DNA from 3 places in the Micromonospora profundi genome. Region 3 is predicted to be linked to each of the others. Evidence: riboswitches for the same ligand, from Rfam matches in the RefSeq annotation. Region 3 holds a riboswitch; each other region holds the start of a gene.
The links. Region 3 has a riboswitch for cyclic di-AMP ahead of F4558_RS08220 (LysM peptidoglycan-binding domain-containing protein). Riboswitches for the same ligand answer to the same signal wherever they lie in the genome.
Positions count from the first base shown of each region.

Region 1: another riboswitch for cyclic di-AMP. It lies ahead of F4558_RS24035 (coiled-coil domain-containing protein); the one in region 3 lies ahead of F4558_RS08220 (LysM peptidoglycan-binding domain-containing protein).
Region 2: another riboswitch for cyclic di-AMP. It lies ahead of F4558_RS17030 (C39 family peptidase); the one in region 3 lies ahead of F4558_RS08220 (LysM peptidoglycan-binding domain-containing protein).

Region 1 covers NZ_JAATJK010000001.1:5,426,111-5,429,377, reverse strand. Annotated here, with positions in the region: gene F4558_RS24040 (carbonic anhydrase) at 1-124, shown strand, start outside; gene F4558_RS24035 (coiled-coil domain-containing protein) at 208-1,227, opposite strand; cyclic di-AMP (ydaO/yuaA leader) riboswitch at 1,232-1,362, opposite strand; gene F4558_RS24030 (YibE/F family protein) at 1,529-2,866, opposite strand; gene F4558_RS24025 (heavy metal translocating P-type ATPase) at 3,179-3,267, shown strand, end outside.
Region 2 covers NZ_JAATJK010000001.1:3,894,257-3,897,523, reverse strand. Annotated here, with positions in the region: gene F4558_RS17035 (hypothetical protein) at 139-921, shown strand; cyclic di-AMP (ydaO/yuaA leader) riboswitch at 1,210-1,351, shown strand; gene F4558_RS17030 (C39 family peptidase) at 1,596-2,447, shown strand; gene F4558_RS17025 (alpha/beta fold hydrolase) at 2,583-3,267, shown strand, end outside.
Region 3 covers NZ_JAATJK010000001.1:1,914,192-1,917,458, forward strand. Annotated here, with positions in the region: gene htpG (molecular chaperone HtpG) at 1-1,156, shown strand, start outside; cyclic di-AMP (ydaO/yuaA leader) riboswitch at 1,377-1,550, shown strand; gene F4558_RS08220 (LysM peptidoglycan-binding domain-containing protein) at 1,553-2,236, shown strand; gene F4558_RS08225 (hypothetical protein) at 2,310-2,663, opposite strand; gene dinB (DNA polymerase IV) at 2,758-3,267, opposite strand, start outside.

The DNA.
Region 1 (3,267 bases), 3.5 Mb from region 3:
GGTGGGAATGTCGTACCGCCTGGCCATCGGTGGGGTGCGTCCGGTGACCGCCGTGCCGGTCGGCGCCGCGACCCTCGACGTGCCGAGCGTCCAGGACGGCCCGGCCGCGACCGCCGCCGCCTGACAGGACCCGGACCGCCGACCCGCCACGTGCGACGAGGGCCGCCCCGCGTGCTGCGGGGCGGCCCTCGTCTGCGGTACGTGCCGTCAGAGCAGTGACATGTGGACGTGGTCGGTGTGGTTCGACGGTCCGCTGTACGAGCTCCACCCGGTCGCCGGGAACCAGATCTGCCGGTTCCAGATCACGTAGTAGATGCCGAGTCGGTCGGCGTTGCGGATGAGGAACGCGGCGACGTTGTTGCCGTACTTGCGGGTGTCCTCGTTGTGCCACGGGGAGAAGCCGCTCTTCTGAAGCGACCAGTCGCAGGCGCGGCCCTTCGGGTGCTCCCACGGCCCGCCGGGGCGGTAGCAGCCGACGAACCGGGTGAAGCCGGCCCGCCTGACCTCCTTGTAGGCGTGCAGGGTGCGTGGTGTGACGCAGCCGGAGGTGGTCGGGTCGTCCTCGCTGCACGACTGCGGCTTCCAGTCGCCGTCGGCGGTGCGACCCGGGCCGATCCTCGCGACCGGCGAGGTGGCGTCCACGAGACCGCCTGTGAAGCCCTTGCCGCCGACGAGGGAGAGCGCCTTGTCCGCCTCGCTCTTGCGCTTGGCCATCAGGGCTGTCTGCTTCTGCTGCTCGCGGACCTCCGTGTCGAGGGCCAGCTTGGCCTGCTCGGCGCGGGACTTGACCGCGTTGACCTCGGCGAGCTTCTTCTCGTTGACCATGTTGAGCTCGTCGAGCGCCGCGGCCCGCTTGACGAAGGTGTCGGGGGCGGTGCTGTCCAGCAGCATCGCCATCGCGCCGACGCGGCCGGTGCGGTACGACTGGGCGGCGATCTGCGCGACCTGCGGTTCCAACGCGTCCAGGTCGGCCCTGGCCCGCTCGACCTCGATCGCCAACTCCAGCTGTCGCTTCTTGGATTTGTCCAGCTTGGACTTTGCCGCGGAGTAGTCGCGGTTGGCCTGCTCGATGACGTCGTTGAGCAGCTTCGGCTCGCCGTCCTCCTCGTGCCCGGACGGGGTGGGGGTCGTGGGGGCGGCATGGGCCGGTACGGGCCCGGCGAGCACGGTCAGTGCGGCGATCACGGCCACCACAGGTGTCAACCAGCGGCGTAGGGGTGCCGTCACAATGTTCCCTTCCGTCGACCGCCGACCGGGTTAGCTGACGGGTTCGGGACGGAAGTGGCCCCTACCGCTGGCGCGGATTCACCCCAGGTACCTGGGTCCCCGGCTCGCCGGTTGGCGATTGGGCGGTGGCACCGCAGGCGCCGCTTCGCGCCTTCATCGGTAACCGGCAGCGAGGTTACCCGAGAGTCGGCCGGGTGAGCTACGCCTGGATGCCCACCAAAAGCGTCATATCGCCATGGCGTTGAGTGACCAGTGCTGCTGTCGTCGGGGCGAGGGCCCGATCTGGTCACGCTGAGGAGTGTCACCATGCCGTCTTCGTGCTCCTGTCCGGCTCTGGCCACTGGTCGGTGGCGGTGGATGGGGGTGGGGTGTGCTCGGGGTCGGGCCGGCCCGCGCGTGGACGGCTGAGGGCGGCCAGTACGTCGGCTCGCTCCGGTCGCGGCCGGGGCGCGTCGCCGGTCGGGGTCGACCCGGCGGCGGTCACCAGGGCGGCCAGCCCGGTGGTAAGCGGTACGGCGGCGATCAGGCCGAGCGTGGCGACCGCGCTGCGGACGATCTCCTGCGCCAGGAACTCGCTTGTCAGGATCTGTGTGATGGGTCGTGTGTCGGCGGTGAGCAGGAGCAGCAGCGGCAGCGAGGCGCCCGCGTACGCCAGGACGATGGTGTTGACCGTGGAGGCGATGTGGGCGCGTCCGACCCGCGTGGCCGCCCGGTAGAGCTGCAACCGGCTCAGCCCCGGGTTGGCGTTCGCCAGCTCGGTGACGGTGGCGGCCTGGGTGACAGTCACGTCGTCGAGTACGCCGAGTGAGCCGATGATGATTCCGGCGAGCAGCAGGCCGTGCAGGTCCACGTCGGCCTGGAACATCGACAGTGTGGTGGCGTCCTCGCTGCCGAAGCCGGTCAGGTTGGTGGCGGCCGTGGCGATGGTGGCGAGCACGCCGGTGAGGATCAGGCTCCCCAGGGTGCCGAGGACCGCGACCGAGGTCTGTGCGGTGACCCCGTGGGTCAGATAGAGCACCACGAACATGATGAGCGCGGCGCCGACCACCGCCACCAGCAGCGGTGACCCACCGGCGGCGATGCCCGGCAGCACGAAGGTGAGCAGGATGGCGAAGCTGGCCGCCAGCCCCGCCAGCGCGGCGAGGCCCCGCCACCGGCCGAACGCGACGATCGCGGCGGCGAAGACCACCGCCAGCCACAGCAGCGGCGTTCCCCGCTGGTGCTCGGCGATGTTCCAACTGCTGGCGGCGGGATCGGTCGGGTCGGTCAGCTCGACCATTATGACGTCGTCGCCGACCTCGACCCGGGGTGCGCCCGGCCCGGCGGGAATCGGGGTCTGGACCTGCTGGCCGGCGTTCGGCCCGTCCTCGACGCGGACGTCCACCGTGCCGCAGGGTCCGGCCGACGGGCCGCCCTCGGGTGTCGGCGCCGGCGGGCAGGGTTCGGTAACCACCCGGGTCACGGTGCCGTGGTACCGCGGCACGTCCGCCCCGCCATCGGTCTGCGGCGACCCGTCCCGTGGCCAGAGCACCACCGCCGCGAGGACGGTGGCCACGAAGAGCGGCACCACCGTCGCGACGAGGATCCGTCGCACCCGCGGCGGGGCGGGTGGCGCGGAATGGCTGTGGTCGGAACCCAATGCGAGACTCCCAACGATCCGGTGCGAAGTACGTGTCAGCGGAGCGGTCGGTTCACCGTCGACGGGGGAAACGCCGCGGGAAGCGCGCCGGATCGTCGCCCGGCGATCGTCCGATCACGGACGGTCAACGTCCGGCCCGGTCGACGGGAAGCGACGCCACGACATGGTGGCGTCGCAGCCTGACTGCGTGGCGGCGTATGGAGGCTCATCCTGGGAGATGCTATCCAGCCCGTATCGGGGCGGCAGATCGTGACGGGGTGTCGGATAAGCGAACCGCTCGCGCGGCAGCCCTCGGCCGGGCATGTTTGAGGCATGCCGCCTCTGTCACCGCCCGACCCCGACCGCAAGCGGCACGGCATCCCCGCCGCACACACCGGGCATGACAAGCACGCCGGGCATGA
Region 2 (3,267 bases), 2.0 Mb from region 3:
ACACCTGTCGCGATCACCGGGACACCGTCCCGCCGCCGCGCCTGACGACACATCACCTCGCACCGGCCGACCGTGGCCCCCTGGCCCGGACGCTCGTGCGGCTTCCCATCGCAACGCTCTCCCACCGAGGTGCCGACCATGGAGACCGTCGTCTTCTACGAGTTCCTGACCGAGGTGCCGCAGGCCGCCGCCATCTGGTCGGCCCTGCTCCTGCTGACACTGACAGTGCTCGCCGTCCTGGTCGCCCGTCCGGAGCGGGACGGGTCGGCCGCCGAGCGGGACGGGGAGGCCGCCGAGCCGGCGCCCACCGCCCGTGAGGCCGCCGTCGCCGAGGCCGCCGACCTGCGCCGGTACGCCGAGGAGGTGGCCGTCGCCGCGGCCCGCGCGGCGCAGACCGCCCGCCGACGGCGTGCGGCCTGGCTGACTGCTCAGGAGCAGGTGGAGCAGACCTGGGCGCGGTACGACGAGGCGGACGCCGTGGCCCGCCGGTTCGCCGGCGCCGGGGCGCTGCCCACCCCGCGAACCCCGCGCACCCCCGCCGAGTACGCCATCCGGGAGCGCTACCTGCACCGGGCGGCGATGGCCGCGTACTGGCGGGGGGACCTGACCATGCGGCAGCTCGGCGACGTGTTCGGCCACCGGCACGGCTGGGATCCACGACGGCACCCGGTGGAGCAGGAGGTGCTGATCAGCCGGGCGGCCCGGGAGACGCGGCGGGCCGACTACGAGGCTGCCGCCGGACGGGAACGGGCGGCCTGGCGCGACGCCGAGCTGGCGGCGTCTGCGGCGCGCGCCCTGGCCGAGGAGGCGTACGCGGCGGCGGCCCGGTTGCGGCCGACCCGGGTGGCGGCCCGCCGCACCGTCCGTGTCGCGGCTCTGCCGGCGGCGGCGGCGCGGTGGCGCCCGGCGCGGGTGGGGTGAAACGCGCCGATTATTCGGTGAGCCCGGTCACACGCGCGGGAAATCGGGCGGCTGGCGCGTTCGGCCGGATTGTTCCCGCAGATCCGGCGGCATTGTCGACGACGTGTCCGCTTGTCGACCTACGGTGCCTCCGTAACCGCTCGTCCCATCGAGTCACGTCAGCGGCAAGACGCCCGGAAATTGTCGCCCCGTTCAAGGTTTACGCAGGTGAGCGAGGCTTGGCAGGGCTCTGGGCGGCCAGTAGGGTTCGTCCCGTCCGGTGCGGTAATCGATCGCGAATGGCGACGCCGCACCGACCCGCTCAATCGTGATCAACGAACCGGGGACCCACAAGTACGTCCGGGGTGAATCCGCGAGCCACGGCCCGCGGTAGGGCGATCTTCCCGCCCGAATCCGTCAGCTAACCCGGTAGGCGGTGTCGGAAGGAGTTCCATCCCCATGCAGCACCCGCACACCCCTCGGCTATTCCTCCGCCTTCACGGCGTCGCGGTACCCACGCTTGCCCTCCTCGTGGCGGTGAGCTGACCCCCAGGGTCACCGCATTTCCCGCCCGGCCGCGCCGGGCGTTTCCCTGAGCGGTTCCACCATCCGCGGACCACGGTCCGCGCGCTGGCGCGTGCCCGGATACCGGCTGCCCCCGGTGTGCCGCTCTCCCCCTGAACCGTGGAGGACCCGTGAAGCACACCCTGCAGCGTCAGCTGCGTCGCCTCGCCACCGAACGCCCGTACCAGATCGCCGTCGCCTCCGCCGCGGCCCTCGCCATCGCGACCACCACCGGCGCCCTGGTGGCCGGTGCCGACGAAGCCCCCGTCGGCCAGCACACCGCGTCGACAGTCGCCGAGATGCGCAGCGACACCGCCGCCTCCCGCGGCGACGCCCGGGACGCGGACCCCTCGGCCAGCGCCGCCCCGACCAGCGCCAGCCCGAGCAGCGCCGCCCCCTCCGCAAGCGCCGCATCGCCGGCGGCCAAGGCCAGCAGCGACCCGGACCTGACCGCCAAGAAGGCAGCGCCGAAGCCGCCCGCGACAAAGGTGCTCGACTTCCGCTACCAGGCGCAGAACACCTACTACAACTGCGGCCCGGCGGCCGTCCGCAACGCACTCAGCGCCACCGGCATCAACCGCACCCAGGACCAGTTGGGCGCCGAGCTGGGCACCACCGAGATGGGCACCAACTCGGCCCTGGACACCACACGGGTGCTCAACGCCGAGGTGAAGGGCTCCCCGTACCGGACCCGGACGTTCGCCGGCTCGCCCAGCCCGGCCCAGATGGACCGCCTCCAGGCTGACGTCGTCACCGCGATCACCGACGGCCGTGGCGTGGTGGCCAACGTGGCCGGGGACGCCGTCGACACCAACGGCGGCTGGCACTCCTTCGGCGGCGGGCACTACGTCGCGGTGGTCGGCTACAAGGACGACGGCCGTACCGTGCGGATCGCCGACTCGGCGAACGCGGCCTACGGCGAGTACTGGATGACCACGATCAACCTCGCCAACTGGATCGCCACTCGGGGCTACTCCGCCTGACCCAGGCGTGAGGCCCACCAGACGCCGCGGGCGCCGTCTCCCACGAGGGGCCGGCGCTCGCGGCGTCTTCGTCGACGCCGGGCCAGGGCGGCGACGGCTCTCGTCGTGGGCTGTGAACCGTGGGAGACTGCGGCCGTGCTGGATGAATCGGGTGGTCACGCCGACCGTAGGCCGGTCCTGCTTCTGCTGCACGGCATGGGGGCTACCGGTGACGTCTGGCTGCCCTGGGCGCCACTGCTGGAGCAGCACTGGCCCGGCAGGTGGCTGGCACCCGACCTCGCCGGCCACGGCTGGTCGGCGCCGCTGCCGACGTACTCCTTCGAAGGTTTCGCCAACCGCATCGCCCAGGCCCTGGCGCCCGGCGACCGCATCGTGGTCCTCGGGCACTCGCTGGGTGGGGTCGTCGGCCTGGCGCTGGCCGCCCGCGCCGCCGGAACGCCCGTGGACGCCGTGGTGGGACTCGGCATCAAGGCCGTCTGGACGCCGGACGAGCTGACCCGCGCCGCCGACGTAGCGGCCCGCCCGGTCAGTTGGTTCGCCAGCCGGTCCGAGGCGGCCCGTCGCTACCTGCGGGTCGCGGGGCTTGCCGGCCTGGTCCCGCCGGACCACCCGATGGTGGACGCCGGCCTGCGCCAGATCGACGGCCGGTGGCGCCTCGCGATGGACACTGGCGCGTTCGCCGTCGGGGAGCCCGATCTCGCCGCGCTCCTGGCCGCGACCGACGTGCCGGTGGTGCTGGCGCGCGGCGAGCACGACACGATGGTCACCGACGCGCAGCTCAAGGAGTACGGGGTGCCGGTCGCCACGCTGCCCGGGCTCG
Region 3 (3,267 bases):
CAACGAGTTCTACAAGCACGTCAGCCACGACTGGGCCGACCCGCTCGAGGTCGTGCACATGAAGGGCGAGGGCACCTTCGAGTACGAGGCGCTGCTCTTCCTGCCCAGCCACGCCCCACTGGACCTGTTCTCCCCGCAGGGCCGCCGGGGCGTCCAGCTCTACGTCAAGCGCGTGTTCATCATGGACGACTGCGAGGCGCTGGTCCCCACCTACCTGCGCTTCGTCAAGGGAGTGGTCGACGCCCACGACCTGTCGCTGAACATCTCCCGGGAGATCCTCCAGCAGGACCGCCAGATCCAGATCGTCCGCCGCCGCCTGGTCAAGAAGGTCCTCGCCACAGTCAAGGACCTCAAGGCCAACCACGCCGAGCGCTACCAGACCTTCTGGAAGGAGTTCGGCACTGTCGTCAAGGAAGGGCTCATCGACGACACCGACAACCGCGACACCCTGCTGGAGATCCTGTCGGTGGCCTCCACCCACGACCCGGCCGAGCTCACCGACCTGGCCGGCTACGTCTCCCGGATGAAGGACGGCCAGAGCGACATCTGGTACGCCACCGGCGACTCCCGGGCCACCATCGAGAACTCCCCGCACCTGGAGGCGTTCCGGGCCAAGGGCCACGAGGTGCTGCTGCTCACCGACCCTGTCGACGAGGTGTGGGTGGAGCGGGTCGGCACGTACGACGGCCGGCCGCTGCGCTCGATCGCCAAGGGCGAGGTCGACCTGGACACCGACGAGGAGAAGCAGCAGGCCGAGTCCGAGCGCGAGCAGCAGCGGCAGGAGTTCGCGGCGCTCGTGGACTGGCTCGGCACGACCCTTGCCGACAGCGTCCGGGAGGTCCGCCTGTCGTCGCGGCTCACCACCTCACCGGCCTGTGTGGTGGGTGACGCGCACGACCTCACGCCGACACTGGAGAAGATGTACCGGGCGATGGGGCACGAGATCCCGTCGACGAAGCGCATCCTGGAGATCAATCCCGGTCATCCTCTGGTAGCCGCGCTGCGCAAGGCCCACGAGCAGGGCGATTCCGCCGAGACCCTCACCGAAACCGCCGAGCTGCTGTACGGCCTGGCGGTGCTCGCCGAGGGCGGCGACCTGGCCGACCCGGCCCGCTTCACCCGTACGCTCGCCGACCGGCTGGCCCGCACCCTGTAGGCAGGTGCCCCGGCCGGTGGTGCCCCGCGTTGTCGGGCTCCACCGGCCGGGGAGCGGCAGACCTGATCGGAAGCGGTCCATCATGGTCGCTGCACAGCTGAACGCCGCCCGCAACCGCTGAGCGCGCCGCTCAGCGTGCCCCGGTGAAGAACTTCACAGGGGTTGGGCGATCGATGCCGGCCGTGCCTAACGTCGGTCGGGTCCGCCATCGCGGACGCCACGACCGGTAACGCCAAATCCTGCCCCCGGTCGTCGGAACCCAGTCACCCGGGCAGGAGCGGGGGACCCAAACGTTCCTCGGTGCATCGTCACCTCGGGGTGAAGCCGCCATCGCGCGGCCGGGCTCCTCGGCCCGAACCCGACAGCTCACCTCGCCGGCGTGGAGGAAGCACACTCATGACGTCTGTCTACACCCCCCGTCATCGACGGGTCAGCACCCGCCGTATCGCCGTCGGCACCCTGGCCGTCGGCGCGGTCACCGGTGCCGTGGCGCTCTTCGGCCCGGCCGCCCCGGCCCAGGCCGCCGTCAACTGGGACGCCATCGCCAAGTGCGAGTCCGGTGGCAACTGGAAGATCAACACCGGCAACGGCTACTACGGCGGGTTGCAGTTCTCGCAGAGCACCTGGGCCGGCTACGGCGGCAAGAAGTACGCCGCCCGCGCCGACCTGGCGAGCCGCAGCGAGCAGATCACCATCGCCGAGAAGGTGCTCAAGGGGCAGGGCATCGGCGCGTGGCCGACCTGCGGCAAGAAGGCCGGGGCGTCGGGCGGCTCGGACACGAAGTCCTCGACGAAGCCCACCACGAAGTCGAAGTCGACCGCCAAGTCGAAGTCCACTCCGAAGGCCGACAAGCCCGCCCAGCGGTCGTCGCGCGGTGAGCAGCCGGCGACCCGCAGTAACAAGCGCACCGCCCCGGCGGCCAGCGGCGACATCTACGTGGTGAAGTCGGGCGACACCCTGTCGGAGATCGCGCAGAGCCACCGGCAGGACGGCGGCTGGCAGGCCCTCTACGAGCGCAACCGGCAGGTCGTCGGCGCCGACCCGGGCCTGATCTTCCCCGGGCAGCGGCTCAGCCTCTGACGTACGACACAGCGGGCGCCCGATCGGATTCCGGTCGGGCGCCCGCTGGCGTGTCGCTGTCGTGGCGGAGGCGTCAGGCGGCCGAAGCCCGCGACGCCGAGACCGCTTCGCCGGACCGGGTCCGCCGCGGGTGGAAGGACTCCTGGGTGGACCAGTTGTCCGGTGTCTCGTCGTGGCCGTCCCACTGCGGGGCGGCCGTCGGCGGTGTCTCGGCCCCGCCTCGGGCGAGCCGCAGCGACTGTTCAGCGTTCCCGCGCGCCGCGCATGGGTACGGTTCCCCGGCGCAGAGCAGGTTGCCGCAGACGCCGTCCTCGGTCGGCTCGTGGGCGTCGAGCACGTCGAGCGCCAGCTGCCACAGCAGCGGGTCGGTCACGTCGTGCGGACGCTCGGCACGCCGGCTCGCGCGGTTGCTGCTGTCGTCGGACATGGTGGTCCCCCCTCAAGGCTGATCGTCACAACGTCTCCGATCATGCCGTCGCTAAACCCTCCAGCTGCTGTGATATCCGCCGCCACCAGGCGGATCAGTCCGGCAGAAGAGGCATTTCGACACCCGAATCCCGGCCCAACAGCACCGCGCGGGTCAACGCCGTCGACCCGAACCGGTCCCGGACCGCGTCCACGGCGGCGTCCAGGTCCGCCCCGGGGACGGCGTCGAACGGCAACTCCGGTTGCACAGGGTTGTCGTCGAGGTTGCCCACCGACACCCCGATCAGCGTGACGCCCCGCCTGTCGATCTCCGGCAGCGCCGTACGCAGCAGCGCCCGCGCGGCGGCGAGCAGGGGCGTGGTGTCCGCGGTCGCCTTGCGCACTGTGTGCGAGCGGGTTGCCCGGGTGTAGTCGCCGAAGCGCAGCCGCAGCAGCACCGTGCGCCCGGACCGGCCAGCCGCCCGCATCCGCCGGGTGACCCGGTCGACAAGGCCCGCCAGGATGGCGTCCAGCTCCGTGGCCGCGTGCGGGGTGCGGCTCAGCGCGTGCTGCGCGCCAATCGAGCCGCGCCGCCGGCCGACCTGCACCGCCCGCGGGTCACGGTT